Variovorax paradoxus: one gene and its partner. The protein of the gene in region 2 binds, or shares a complex with, the protein of the main gene of each other region. Links are inferred from orthologs where the notes say so. Each region holds a gene or a part of one and is shown on either strand. Other genes may lie near its edges.

What was found. The genes of interacting proteins can lie anywhere in the genome.
Region 1: the proteins of QFZ47_RS26235 (region 2) and holA are in contact, whole or in part, in a cryo-EM structure (PDB 8GIZ), measured with the Escherichia coli proteins. The link is inferred for Variovorax paradoxus from one-to-one orthologs.

The regions. Positions count from the first base shown.
Region 1 is NZ_JAUSXL010000002.1:2,367,509-2,373,015, forward strand. The notes cover bases 2,305-5,134. They hold holA (DNA polymerase III subunit delta), read left to right. Parts: upstream 2,305-3,093; coding sequence 3,094-4,176; downstream 4,177-5,134. Other genes in these bases: leuS (leucine--tRNA ligase), read left to right, coding at 2,305-2,526; QFZ47_RS14870 (LPS-assembly lipoprotein LptE), read left to right, coding at 2,542-3,063; QFZ47_RS14880 (glutamate-5-semialdehyde dehydrogenase), read left to right, coding at 4,227-5,134. Also shown: more of leuS, read left to right, coding at 1-2,304; more of QFZ47_RS14880, read left to right, coding at 5,135-5,507. UniProt on the Escherichia coli protein: Part of the beta sliding clamp loading complex, which hydrolyzes ATP to load the beta clamp onto primed DNA to form the DNA replication pre-initiation complex.
Region 2 is NZ_JAUSXL010000002.1:4,769,829-4,777,519, forward strand. What follows is about bases 2,835-5,834. They hold QFZ47_RS26235 (DNA polymerase III delta subunit-related protein), read right to left. Parts: upstream 4,845-5,834; coding sequence 3,825-4,844; downstream 2,835-3,824. Other genes in these bases: QFZ47_RS26225 (TatD family hydrolase), read right to left, coding at 2,835-3,327; QFZ47_RS26230 (PilZ domain-containing protein), read right to left, coding at 3,448-3,828; tmk (dTMP kinase), read right to left, coding at 4,841-5,500; mltG (endolytic transglycosylase MltG), read right to left, coding at 5,497-5,834. Outside these bases: QFZ47_RS26200 (dodecin), read left to right, coding at 1-3; QFZ47_RS26205 (secondary thiamine-phosphate synthase enzyme YjbQ), read right to left, coding at 59-481; QFZ47_RS26210 (cupin domain-containing protein), read left to right, coding at 667-1,047; QFZ47_RS26215 (DUF2726 domain-containing protein), read right to left, coding at 1,235-1,720; QFZ47_RS26220 (ankyrin repeat domain-containing protein), read right to left, coding at 1,844-2,521; more of QFZ47_RS26225, read right to left, coding at 2,518-2,834; more of mltG, read right to left, coding at 5,835-6,519; CAF17-like 4Fe-4S cluster assembly/insertion protein YgfZ, read left to right, coding at 6,642-7,568. UniProt on the Escherichia coli protein: Part of the beta sliding clamp loading complex, which hydrolyzes ATP to load the beta clamp onto primed DNA to form the DNA replication pre-initiation complex.

The DNA.
Region 1 (5,507 bases), 2.4 Mb from region 2 along the record:
TACGCCTGCTCGATGCTGCCGTACCCCAGCGGCAAGCTGCACATGGGCCATGTGCGCAACTACACCATCAACGACATGCTCACGCGGTACCTGCGCATGAGCGGCTACAACGTGCTGATGCCCATGGGCTGGGACGCCTTCGGCCTGCCGGCCGAGAACGCGGCGCTCAAGAACGGCGTGCCGCCCGCCAAGTGGACCTACGAGAACATCGACTACATGCGCGGCCAGCTTCAGGCCATGGGCCTGGCGATCGACTGGAGCCGCGAGATCGCCACCTGCGATCCCAGCTACTACAAGTGGAACCAGTGGCTGTTCCTGAAGATGCTCGAAAAGGGCATTGCCTACCGCAAGACCCAGGTCGTCAACTGGGACCCGGTCGACCAGACCGTGCTGGCCAACGAGCAGGTGATCGATGGCAAGGGCTGGCGCACCGGCGCCACGGTCGAACGCCGCGAGATCCCGGGCTACTACCTGAAGATCAGCGACTACGCCGAAGAACTGCTCGAGCACACCCAGCACAAGCTGCCCGGTTGGCCCGAGCGCGTCAAGCTGATGCAGGAGAACTGGATCGGCAAGAGCGAGGGCGTGCGCTTCGCCTTCACGCACGACATCCACGACGCGAGCGGCCAGCTGATCCAGGACGGCCGCATGTATGTGTTCACCACGCGCGCCGACACCATCATGGGCGTCACCTTCTGCGCCGTGGCGCCCGAGCATCCGCTGGCCGCGCACGCCGCCACGCTCGACCCCAAGGTCGCGGCCTTCATCGAGGAATGCAAGGCCGGCGGCACCACCGAGGCCGAGCTCGCCACGCAGGAGAAGAAGGGCGTGCCCACGGGCCTGACCGTGACGCACCCGATCACCGACGAGCAGGTGCCGGTGTGGGTCGGCAACTACGTGCTCATCAACTACGGCGACGGCGCCGTGATGGGCGTGCCCGCGCACGACGAGCGCGACTTCGCCTTCGCCAACAAGTACGGCATCGAGATCATCCAGGTGGTGCTGGTCGACGACGAGCCGCACTTCGACTATCACAAGTGGCAGGACTGGTACGCCGACAAGCAGCGCGGCGTGACCATCAACTCCGACAACTTCAGCGGCATGACCTACAAGGAGGCCGTGGCCGCCGTGGCGCATGCGCTCGGCCAGAAAGGCTTGGGCGAGCTGCAGACCACCTGGCGCCTGCGCGACTGGGGCGTGAGCCGCCAGCGCTACTGGGGCACGCCGATCCCGATCATCCATTGCGACGAGCACGGCGCGATGCCGGTCCCCGAGAAGGACCTGCCCGTGGTGCTGCCGACCGATTGCGTGCCCGACGGTTCCGGCAATCCGCTCGCCAAGCACGAAGGCTTCCATGCCGGCGTCGTCTGCCCGGTCTGCGGCAAGCCCGCGCGGCGCGAGACCGACACCATGGACACCTTCGTCGACAGCTCGTGGTACTTCATGCGCTACTGCGATCCGAAGAACGACCAGGCCATGGTGGCCGAGGGCGCCGACTACTGGATGCCGATGGACCAGTACATCGGCGGCATCGAGCATGCGATTCTTCACCTGCTGTACGCGCGCTTCTGGACCAAGGTCATGCGCGACCTGGGTCTGGTGAAGGTCGACGAGCCCTTCAGCAAGCTGCTCACGCAGGGCATGGTGCTCAACCACATCTACTACCACCGCGACGAGCGGGGCGGCAAGAACTACCACCCGCCGCTGGAGGTCACGCCCACGCTCGACGCGCAGGGCCGCATCGTCGGCGGCACCACCGCGGACGGCACCAAGGTCGAATACGGCGGCGTCGGCAAGATGGGCAAGAGCGAACGCAACGGCGTCGACCCGCAGGACCTGATCGAGAAGTACGGCGCCGACACCGCGCGCCTCTACACCATGTTCACCGCGCCGCCCGAAGCCACGCTCGAGTGGAACGACGCGGCCGTCGAAGGCAGCTACCGCTTCCTGCGCCGGGTCTGGAATTTCGGCGTCGCGCAGGCCGACGTGCAGCCGGCGGCGATCGCCGGGCAGGCCTTCGGCAAGGCCGCGCAGGCGCTGCGCCGCGAGGTGCATACCGTGCTGCGCCAGGTCGACTACGACTACCAGCGCATGCAATACAACACGGTGGTGTCGGGCGCAATGAAGCTGCTCAATGCGCTCGAAGGCTTCAAGCCTGACGGCAGCGCCGGCGACACGGCCGCGCTGCGCGAAGGCTTCGGCATCCTGCTGCGCTGCCTGTATCCGGCCACGCCGCACATCACGCACCAGCTCTGGCAGCAGCTCGGCTACGACAAGGAGCTGGGCGATCTGCTCGACGCGCCCTGGCCGGTGGTCGATGTAGGCGCGCTCGAGCAGGACGAGATCGAGCTCATGCTCCAGGTCAACGGCAAGCTGCGCGGCGCGCTGCGCGTGCCGGCCGGCGCCTCCAAGGCCGAGATCGAAGCGCTCGCGCTTTCCTGCGACGACTTCGTCAAGTTCGCCGAAGGCGCGCCGGCCAAGCGCGTCATCGTGGTTCCCGGCCGGCTGGTCAACGTGGTCATCTGAACGAACGACAGAAGCATGAACAATCGCAACGCCCCGCTGCCGCGCCGCGGCTTTCTCCTGGGTCTTGCCGCGGCGGGCGCCAGCCTGGGCCTGGCCGGCTGCGGATTCGAACTGCGCAAGGCGCCGGTGTTCGCGTTCAAGACGCTGTCGGTGTCGGGCAATTCGGAACTGATCAACCGGCTGCGGCGCGAAATGCGGGCCGCCGGCACGGTCACGCTGGTGCCGCCCGAGCAGGCCCAGACCGCCGACGCGATCCTCGAGATCCTCGGCGAGAACCGCGACCGCATCGTGATCTCGACCAATTCGGCGGGCCTGCTGCGCGAGCTGCAGCTGCAGCTGCGCGTTCGCTTCAGCCTGCGCACGCCGGGCGGCAAGATGCTGCTGGCGCCCACCGAGGTGTCGCAGACGCGCGACCTGAGCTTCAACGAAACCAACGCGCTCGCCAAGGAAGGCGAGGCCGAGCTGCTCTACCGCGACATGCAGGCCGACATCGCGCAGCAGCTGATGCGCCGCCTCGCGGCCGTCAAGGAACTCTAGGCTCGAGCCCACGCCGGCCGCTTTCCATCCATGCAACTTGCCAGCGCCCAACTGGGCTCCCATCTGCAGAAGGGGCTGAAGCCTCTCTACACGATCCACGGCGACGAGCCGCTGCTCGCGCAGGAGGCGGCGGACGCCATCCGCGCCGCGGCGCGCCTGCAAGGCTATACGGAGCGCAGCTCGTACACCGCGGCCGGCGCGCACTTCGACTGGAGCGCGGTGCTTGCGGCGGGCGGCTCGCTCTCGCTGTTTGCCGACAAGCAGATCGTCGAGATCCGCATTCCCTCGGGCAAGCCCGGCAAGGACGGCAGCACGGCGCTGCAGCAGCTGGCCGAGGGCGCGCCCGGCAACGACAGCACGCTCACGCTGGTGATGCTGCCGCGGCTGGACAAGGCCACGCGCACCGGCGCCTGGTTCTCGGCGCTCGAGAACAACGGCGTGAGCCTGCAGGTCGATCCGATCGAACGCGCCGCGCTGCCGCAGTGGATTGCGCAGCGCCTCGGGCTCCAGGGCCAGCGCGTGATGCCCGGCGACGAAGGCCAGCGCACGCTGCAGTTCTTTGCCGACCGCGTCGAAGGCAACCTGCTCGCCGCGCATCAGGAAATCCAGAAGCTCGCCCTGCTGCATCCGGCGGGCGAGCTGAGCTGGGAGCAGGTCGAAGGCGCCGTCAACAACGTGGCGCGCTACGACGTCTTCAAGCTCTCCGAGGCCGTGCTGGCCGGCAACCCGCAGCGCGTGGCGCGCATGCTCGACGGCCTGCAGGCCGAGGGCGAGGCCGAGGTGCTGGTGCACTACACGATCGCCGAGGACATTCGCGCCCTCAAGCGCGTGAAGGACGCCATGGCCGCGGGCCGGCCGCTGCCCATGGCGCTGCGCGAGAACCGCATCTGGGGCCCGCGCGAGCGCGCCTTCGAACGCGTGCTGCCCCGGCTCGACGACCGCATGCTGGCCCGGCTGCTGCGCGCGGCCCATGTGGTGGACGGCATCTGCAAGGGCCTGAAGCAGCCCGACTGGCCCGCCAGCAGTTGGCAGGCCCTGCAGCGCCTGGCGCTGATGCTGTGCCGCGCCTGCAGCAGCGCTGCGCTTGCTCCCTCTCCCTCCGGGAGAGGGTAGGGGTGAGGGCGCAAAGCCCGGGGTTGATCCAAATGCAGGAAAATGCCGGCATGAACGCGTTCAACGTCAGCGAGCACATGCAGACCCTCGGCCTGCAGGCAAAAACCGCCGCATTCCTCATGGCCCGTGCGGATGCAGCTACCAAAAACAGAGCATTGAAGGCGCTGGCCAAGCGCCTGCGCGAAGCCGGCCCTGGCTTGGCCGAGGCCAACCAGAAGGATCTGGCGCGCGCCACGGCCGCCGGGCTTTCGGCGCCGATGGTCGACCGCCTCAAGCTCACGCCCAAGGTCATCGAGACCGTGGCCCTGGGCTGCGAGCAACTCGCCGGCATGGCCGACGTGATCGGCGAGATCATCGGCATGAAGCAGCAGCCCAGCGGCATCCGCGTGGGCCAGATGCGCGTGCCGATCGGCGTCTTCGGCATGATCTACGAGAGCCGCCCCAACGTGACCATCGAGGCCGCGAGCCTGGCCATCAAGAGCGGCAACGCCGCGATCCTGCGCGGCGGCTCGGAGGCGATCGAGTCGAACAAGGCGCTGGCGCTGCTGGTGTCCGGCGCGCTGGCCGAGGCCGGCCTGCCGGTCGATGCGGTGCAGCTGGTGCAGACCACCGACCGCGAAGCCGTGGGCCAGCTCATCGCGATGCCCGAGTTCGTGGACGTGATCATCCCGCGCGGCGGCAAGGGCCTGATCGAGCGCATCAGCCGCGATGCCAAGGTGCCGGTCATCAAGCACCTGGACGGCAACTGCCACGTCTATGTGGACGACACGGCCGAGTTCGAAATGGCGCTGCGCATCGTCGACAACGCCAAGACGCAGAAATACAGCCCCTGCAATGCGGCCGAAGGCCTGCTGGTGTCGGCCGCGGTGGCGGAAGACTTCCTGCCCCGCATCGCCGCGATCTTCGCGGCCAAGGGCGTGGAAATGCGCTGCGACCCGGCGGCGGCCCGGATCCTGCGCGCGGATGAAACCCTCGGTTCCGGCGCAAGGGTCGTCGATGCGGTCGAGTCCGACTGGTCCGAGGAATACCTTGCCGCCGTGATCAGCATCAAGGTGGTCGAAGGGGTCGACGAGGCCATTGCGCACATCAACCGCTATTCGAGCCACCACACCGACGCCATCGTCACGCGCGACCATGTGCATGCGCAGCGTTTCCTGCGCGAGGTCGATTCGGCCAGCGTCATGGTCAATGCGAGCACCCGCTTCGCGGACGGTTTCGAGTTTGGCCTGGGGGCGGAAATCGGCATCAGCACTGACAAGTTCCATGCGCGCGGGCCGGTCGGCATCGAAGGGCTGACCTCGCTCAAGTACGTGGTGCTGGGGCAGGGCGAA
Region 2 (7,691 bases):
TAGTGGACCCACGACGGTCGGAGGGGCAGGGCACCGTGCTGCTGCGGACGGCGTCGCGCTAAGACCCGATCAGGTGCAGGACAACTTGCATTCGGTGCGGCTTCTTCCGGTGCTCCCACAGATAGATTCCCTGCCAGGTTCCCAGGGCCATGCGGCCGTTCGCCACCGGAATCGAAAGCTGGACCGCAGTCAGTGCCGAGCGGACATGCGCCGGCATGTCGTCCGGTCCTTCGTCGCGATGCCGGAAAAGCGCGTCGCCGTCCGGCACGAGGCGCGCAAGGAAACGGTCGAGATCTGCCTGCACATCCGGATCCGCGTTCTCCTGCACCAGGAGACTGGCCGAGGTATGGCGAATGAAGAGCGTCAGCAGCCCGGTTTGCAAGCCGGTGCTTTCCACCCATTGCGCAACGACAGGGGTGATTTCCCGAAGGCCCCGGCCATCGGTGTCGAAGTCGAGTGTGGTGGTGGTCTGCCTGAGCATCGCAATCAGCACTTTAGCGCTGGAAATTCCGCGCACGTGCCCGAGATGCACGCCACCGGGGTACCTACCGGGCGAGGAATGAGTCGCCGCAAGGCGTGGCGCGGGACTACCATTCGATCGTTCGACGCGCGGCTTTGCACGAGGCTGGCGCGGCCTGCCTGCTCACTCGTGCAAGGAGAGTAGTGATGGCAAATCCGATGAATGTCACCAAGCTTCAGACGAAATCCCACGACGAACCGGATGAGGTTCGGGAGCCCGAAAAGACCCGGGTCGAAGTGGTCCGCCTCGAGGGGTACACGCTGGGACGCTTCAAGTTCCAGCCCGGATGGCGCTGGTCGAAGTGCATCAAGCCGGTCGTCGGCACGGACAGCTGCCAGGTCGCTCACGTCGGGTACGTGGTTTCCGGGCGGGTTACCGTGCAAATGAACGACGGCTCGAAGACCACCCTGGAGGAAGGCATGTCGTACACCATTCCACCGGGCCACGACGCATGGGTCGAAGGCAACGACCCGTTCGTTGGCTTCGAGGTGATGAGCGCCGAGGAATACGCAAAGCCCAAGAGCTGATCCCGACGGGTCTGTCGGACGACTGCCAATGCGACAAGGACTTATTGGGGCAACTGCAAGAAGCAGTGGGCGCGGGCGACAGGTCCTGGAGGGGGGACTTGTTGTTTATGTCATTTAACATAATGCACATTGTGTTCCTTTCAGGAATACCCAATGAGGCCCGATCCCTGGCAAACCAAGCCCGCCCTCAGGACCCCATCGGACTCACCGATGCCAGCGTTGGATCGAAGTCCGCCTCCACGCGGCCCACGTCCGGCAACCTCGGGTATCGCAGCACGCGGTAGCCGGCCTCCACCAGCAGCGCATCGCGGTCCAAGTCGCGCTGCGACTTGCCCTTGTTGCTCTTGTCGCCGCCGAATGCGACCACGGCCACGACCTTGAACGAGCGGTCGCACACGACGAAGTCGGCGATCTTCCGGCTGAACGAGCTTCGCGCTGCGCGCGTGCGGGCCGTGAGCAATGCACCGAAGCTGACCTGCGGCAGCACCACGAGATCCGGCAGGGTCTGCACGAGCCGGTTGTACATGGCCTGCTCGCGCGCCGTGAGCGGCGGGCGCGCCTTGGGCTTGTCGACGAAGCCGCTGCTGTTTTGCGCCGACCTGTTTCTGGCGATTGCTGCGAACCCAAGCAGTCCGACGGCCAGCAAAAAGACCATGAATAGAAACGTATTCATCTCTGCTTCTCCTTCTGCGCAGAGTCTCGCACGATGCGCAGGCGCCCTCTTTCTGGCGTTTTCCCGGGCCTGCCGATGCGGCGAATCCGGCCCTTCAATGCGATGCGAAGGAACCCGCCGGCGTCACCATTTGCCATCCTTCGGGATCGCCTTCGGGGCAGCCTTGGTGTCGGCCGCCGCCGCGATCAACTGCGCGGCTTCCGGGCGGTTGGCCTTGGTCGCGAAGTCGACGGCCGTCATGCCGAGCTGGTTCTTCATCGTGGTGTCCGCGCCTTCGGCCAGCAAAAGCTTCACGGCCTCGGTCGAGCCGTACATCGCGGCCATCATGAGCGGCGTGGTGCCGTTGGGCGATTGCGCATCGATAAAGGCGTAGTTGTCGAGCAGCACTTTCATGATGCTCAGCTGGCCGCTGCTGGCGGCGTAATGCAGCGGCGTCCAGCCGGTCTTGTTGACGGCGGCGTCGCGCTTGAGCAGCTGGGCGACCAGTTCCTGCTGGCCTTTGATGGCGGCCAGCATCAGCGGGGTTTCGTCCTTGGCGTTGGCCAGGTCGACATCGGTCTGCGGCGATTCGAGCAGCACCTGTGCGACCTTGGGCGATGGTTCGCGCAAGGCGATGATCAGGCCGGTCTGGCCGTGCTCATCGCGCGTGTTGGGGTCGAAGCCGCGGTTCAGCAGGGTGCGCACGCCGCTGGCATTGTCGCCGCGCACAGCCCGGAAGAAGTCTTCGAACGAACCGGCATGCGCGATAAAAGTTGCTGCTACGACAATAAGATACAGAAACTTCTTAATGCATTTCTTCATTTGGTTTTTATCGCGTTGAACAGCGTTTCAAAATTGTCGCTCGTGGCTCGCGCAATCTCTTCGAGCGGCAGCCCGCGCAGTTCGGCGATCTGCCTGGCGACGTACGGCACGTACGACGGATTGTTGGTCTTGCCGCGGTACGGCACGGGTGCCAGATAGGGGCTGTCGGTTTCGATCAGCATGCGGTCGAGCGGCACGAAGGCCGCCACGTCGCGCAGGTCCTGCGCCTTCTTGAAGGTCAGGATGCCGGAAAAGGAAATATAGAAGCCCAGGTCGAGCGCCGCTCGGGCCACTTCGGCGGTTTCGGTGAAGCAATGGAACACGCCGCCCGCAGCGTTGCCGGAGCCGTCCTCGCCCTCCTCCTTGAGTATCGCCAGCGTGTCGGCCGAGGCTTCGCGCGTGTGGATGATCAGGGGCATGCGGGTTTGCTGCGCGGCGCGGATGTGCACGCGGAAGCGGTCGCGCTGCCATTCCATGTCGGCAATGCTGCGCCCGCCCTTGCGTTCTTCCATCTGGTAGTAGTCGAGCCCGGTTTCGCCGATGGCCACCACGCGGGGCAAGGCCGCGCGGCGCACCAGGTCGTCCACCGTGGGTTCGGCGATGTCCTCGTTGTCGGGATGCACGCCGACGCTGGCCCAGAAGTTGTCGTAGCGCGCGGCCAGCGCCTGCACATCGTCGAACTCCTCGAGCTTGGTGCAGATGCACAAGGCCCGATCGACCTGCGCCTCGGCCATGGCGGCGCGGATTTGCGGCATCTGGTCCGCGAATTCAGGGAAAGTGAGGTGGCAGTGGGAATCGGTGAACATGGCGCTGATTGTCTGGCTTATGCCAGGGACACCGAGGAACCGGCTTTGCCGGGCCTCTGGTGTCGCCCCCGGTAGGGGGTGGGCGTAGCGACACGAAGTGCGCGCAGCCTGGGGGCGAGCCTAGATAGTCTGTGTCGGGCGGTCGGAGGCCATCGAACCGCCGAGCGCCGCTTCGATGCGGGCCTTGAGCTGGCGCGATTTTTCGTCCGACGGAAAACGGATGCCCACGCCCGGTGCCCGGTTGCCCGCGGCGCGCTGCGGCGTGATCCATGCGACCTTGCCAGCCACCGGGTAGCGCTGCGGGTCTTCGGGGAGCGTCAGCAGCACGTAGACATCGTCGCCCAGGCGGTATTCGCGCGAGGTCGGAATGAAGATGCCGCCTTCGGCAAAGAGCGGAATGTAGGCGGCATAGAGCGCGCCCTTTTCCTTGATGGCGAGCTGGATCACGCTCGGCCGTTGAGGCGCCGGGGCGGCGGGTGCGGATGCGGCTGGTTGGTTCATGGGCGGCGAGCAGCAGAGTTTAGGGTGGTTCGCGCTTCGCTCACAAGCGCTTCCAGCATCAGGCCCGGGTTGTAGGGATGTTCGGCGGTTCGGGCCGCGTTCGCGAGCGACTTCGACCAGCGCGCCAGCGCCAGGTGCGAAGGCACGGCGGGCGGCAGGTCGGCGGCCTCGAAGAAACGCGGCGCGGCGCCGTTGCCAACGGCCATCAGGTCGTGGCAGAGCTTCTGCAGCGAGCCGATGGCCTGCGATGGCGACTGGTCCGCAAGGGCGGCCACGTCGCCGCGCGAAACGGCCTTGGGCAGCAGCGACCAGGCCTTGGGCGACTGGCCGGAGCGCGCGAGCCGCAAGGCATCGCTGGGCCGCCCGCCGGCGGCGCGCAGCAATGCGGTGGCATCTGCGGCGGGCACGTCCTGCGCGGCCAGCCAGGCTTCGGCTTCGGCCGTCCCGGGCCAGGGCAGCGTGAAGCCCAGGCAGCGGCTGCGGATGGTCGGCAGCAATTGCCAGGCCGCCTCGCTGGCCAGCACAAAGCGGACATCGCCGACCGGCTCCTCGAGCGTCTTGAGCAGCGCATTGGCGGTGATGGTGTTCATGCGCTCGGCCGGATACACCAGCACCACCTTGCCGCGGCCGCGGGCGCTGGTGCGCTGGGCAAAGCCGACCGCATCGCGCATGGCCTCGACGCGGATCTCGCGGCTGGGTTTGCGCTTCTTGTCGTCGATGTCGGCCTGCGCCTTTTCGTCGAGCGGCCAGCCCAGTTCCTGCATGGCGACCTCGGGCATCAGCACGCAAAGGTCGGCGTGGGTCCGCACCTCGATGGCATGGCAGCTCGGGCAATGGCCGCAGGCGGTGCCGCCCTCCTCCTTGGGCTGTTCGCACAGCCAGGCGGCGGCAAGCGCCAGCGCGAGTTCGTATTGGCCCAGGCCCGAGGGCCCCTGCAGCAGCCAGGCATGGCCGCGCTGGCGCAGGAGCTCCGCGAGCGGCCGATGCAGCCAGGGCGAAAGCGCCGGCGTGCTCATCGTGCCGCTCCGCTTGCGGGTGCCAGCGCGCCGCGTGCGACAAGCGCCGTCTCGACCTGCTGCCAGACCTGGTCGCGCGTCTGGCTGGCGTCGATGCGCACGAAACGCCGCGCATCGGCCGCCGCGCGAGCCGCGTAGCCCGCCGCGACGCGCCGGAAGAATTCGACCGGCTGGGACTCGAACTTGTCGGGCAGGCGGGCTCCCGCCAGGCGCTGGGCGGCGATCTCGGGCGCCAGGTCGAACCAGAGCGTGACGTGAGGCTGAAGCAGCCCTGCCGCTCCCCTGCCCCCCTGCACCCATTGCTCCAGCGTCGACAGCACCTGCGTATCGAAATCGCGGCCCGCGCCCTGGTAGGCAAAGGTGGCGTCGGTGAAACGGTCGCACAGCACCACGTCGCCGCGTGCCAGCGCCGGCTCTATCACCCGCACCACGTGGTCCCGCCGCGCCGCGAACACCAGGAGCGATTCGGTCAGCGGGTCCATCGGCTGCTCGAGGATCAGCACGCGCAGGGTTTCGGCCAGCGGTGTGCCGCCGGGCTCGCGCGTGCGCACGACCGTGCGGCCGCGGGCCTTGAAAAGCGCCTCCATGGCGTCGAGATGGCTCGACTTGCCGGCGCCATCGATGCCCTCGAGCGTCAGAAACAGGCCCTCACTCATTGCGCAACTTTCGGTTTGGGTTCGCCGCCGCCGCGCTGGTAGCGGTTGACCGCGCGGTTGTGGTCGTCGAGCGAACTGCTGAACTGGCTGGTGCCGTCGCCGCGCGAAACGAAGTACAGCGACTTGCTTTGCGCCGGCTGCACCGCCGCCAGCAGCGCCGCCTTGCCCGGCATGGCGATGGGCGTGGGCGGCAGGCCGCCGCGCGTGTAGGTGTTCCAGGGGGTGTCGGCCAGCAGGTCTTTCTTGCGAAGGTTGCCGTCGAACGCGGTGCCCAGGCCGTAGATCACGGTCGGGTCGGTTTGCAGCGGCATGCCGGCGCGCAGCCGGTTGACGAAAACGGCGGCGATCTCGGAGCGGTCCTTGGCTTTTCCTGTCTCCTTTTCGACAATGCTGGCCAGGATAAGCGCCTGATCCGCCGATTGGATCGGCAAATCGGCCGCCCTGGCGGCCCACGCGGCTTCGAGCTTCTTGTCCATGGCCCGCATGGCACGCTGCAGCAGCGCGACGTCGGTCGAGCCCTTCGAGTAGGTGTAGGTGTCGGGGAAGAAGCGGCCTTCGGGATGCACGCCGGGCCGGCCCAGTTTGGCCATCAGGGCATCGTCGGGCAGGCCGACGGTCTCGGGCTTGAGTTGGTCGGCCTTGGCGAGCGCGGCGCGCACCTGCCGGATGTTCCAGCCTTCGACCAGCACCAGGCTGCGCGTGGCTTCCTCGCCGCGCACCAGCACGTTGAGCAGCATCTTGGGCGTGATGCCGCGCTCCAGTTCGTAGCTGCCGGCCCGGATCTGGCGGTCCTGGCCCGAGATGCGGAACCAGAAATAGAGCATCTGTGGCTGCACGTCGGTTCCGGTGTCGGCCACCGCCTGCGCAACGCCGCGCGGCGTGGTGCCGGGTTCCACGGAAAGATCGACGCTGGGCGCGGGCAGCTTGAGCGGCTGATGCACCCACCAGAGGCCGGCCGCGCCGAGGCCGAGCGCAGCCAGGGCGGCGAGCAGAAAAAGCGTGAGGAAGAAGCGGCGCACGGGTCCGATGATTTAGCGGAGAAAGGAAAACGAATCAGGACGAAAAGCCGGTGGCCCGGCGGGAATCGGGGCGGGATTCCCTGCGGACCCGACGGAACGGCTCCGGCCATGATAATTCAGCGATGACTACTGTCGTTCTCAACGGTGTTACCACTCTTACTCACCTGGGCGTGATCCGCGCCGAAGGCGCTGATGCCGCCAGCTTCCTGCATGGCCAGCTCACCCAGGATTTCGCGCTGCTGGGCGCCACCGAGGCCCGCCTGGCCGCGCTTTGCACCGCCAAGGGCCGCGTGATCGCCAGCTTCGTCGGCATCCGGCCGCAGCCCGACCTGGTGCTGCTGGTCTGCAGCCGCGACATCCTGGCCGCCACGCTCAAGCGCCTGTCGATGTACGTGCTGCGCGCCAAGGCAAAGCTCACCGACGCCACCGAGCAGTTCGCGCTCTACGGCCTTGCCGGTACCGCACTGGCAGCCAATGGCCTCGATGCCGCAGCCCTGCCCGGCCAGCGCACGGCCATCGGCGAAGACATCAGTTCGGTGTCGCTCTACCCGGCCGACGGCGTGCCGCGCGCCATGTGGATCGCGCCGACCGGCAGCCCGGTGCCCGCGGGCCCGGCGCTCGACGCGCAGCTCTGGCAATGGAGCGAGGTTCGCAGCGGCATCGTGACCCTGACCGCGCCGGTGGTCGAGGCCTTCGTGCCGCAGATGATCAACTACGAATCCGTGGGCGGCGTGAACTTCAAGAAGGGCTGCTACCCGGGCCAGGAAATCGTGGCGCGCAGCCAGTTCCGCGGCACCTTGAAGCGGCGCACCTACCTCGTGCAGGCCGACGCGCCCGTGAGCGCGGGCCAGGAAGTGTTCGCAGCCGGCGACGCCGAGCAGCCGGTGGGCACGGTGGCACAGGCTGCGCCGGCGCCCGGCGGCGGCTGGGCCGCGCTGATCTCGATCCAGATCTCGGCGCTCGAAACCGGCGGACTGCATGCCGGCGGCCCCGACGGGCCGGCGCTCACGGTCGAGCCGCTGCCGTATCCGCTGCTCGAAGACATCTAGACCAAAGACATGACGCCTGGCGCTGCCGCGAAAGAGTCAGCGCCATTTTTTTTGCGCGCGTTTGACCCTGCCGCCGGTGCTGCTCCGTAGAAGCCGTACCGATCCACTCCTGGCAAGGAAAGA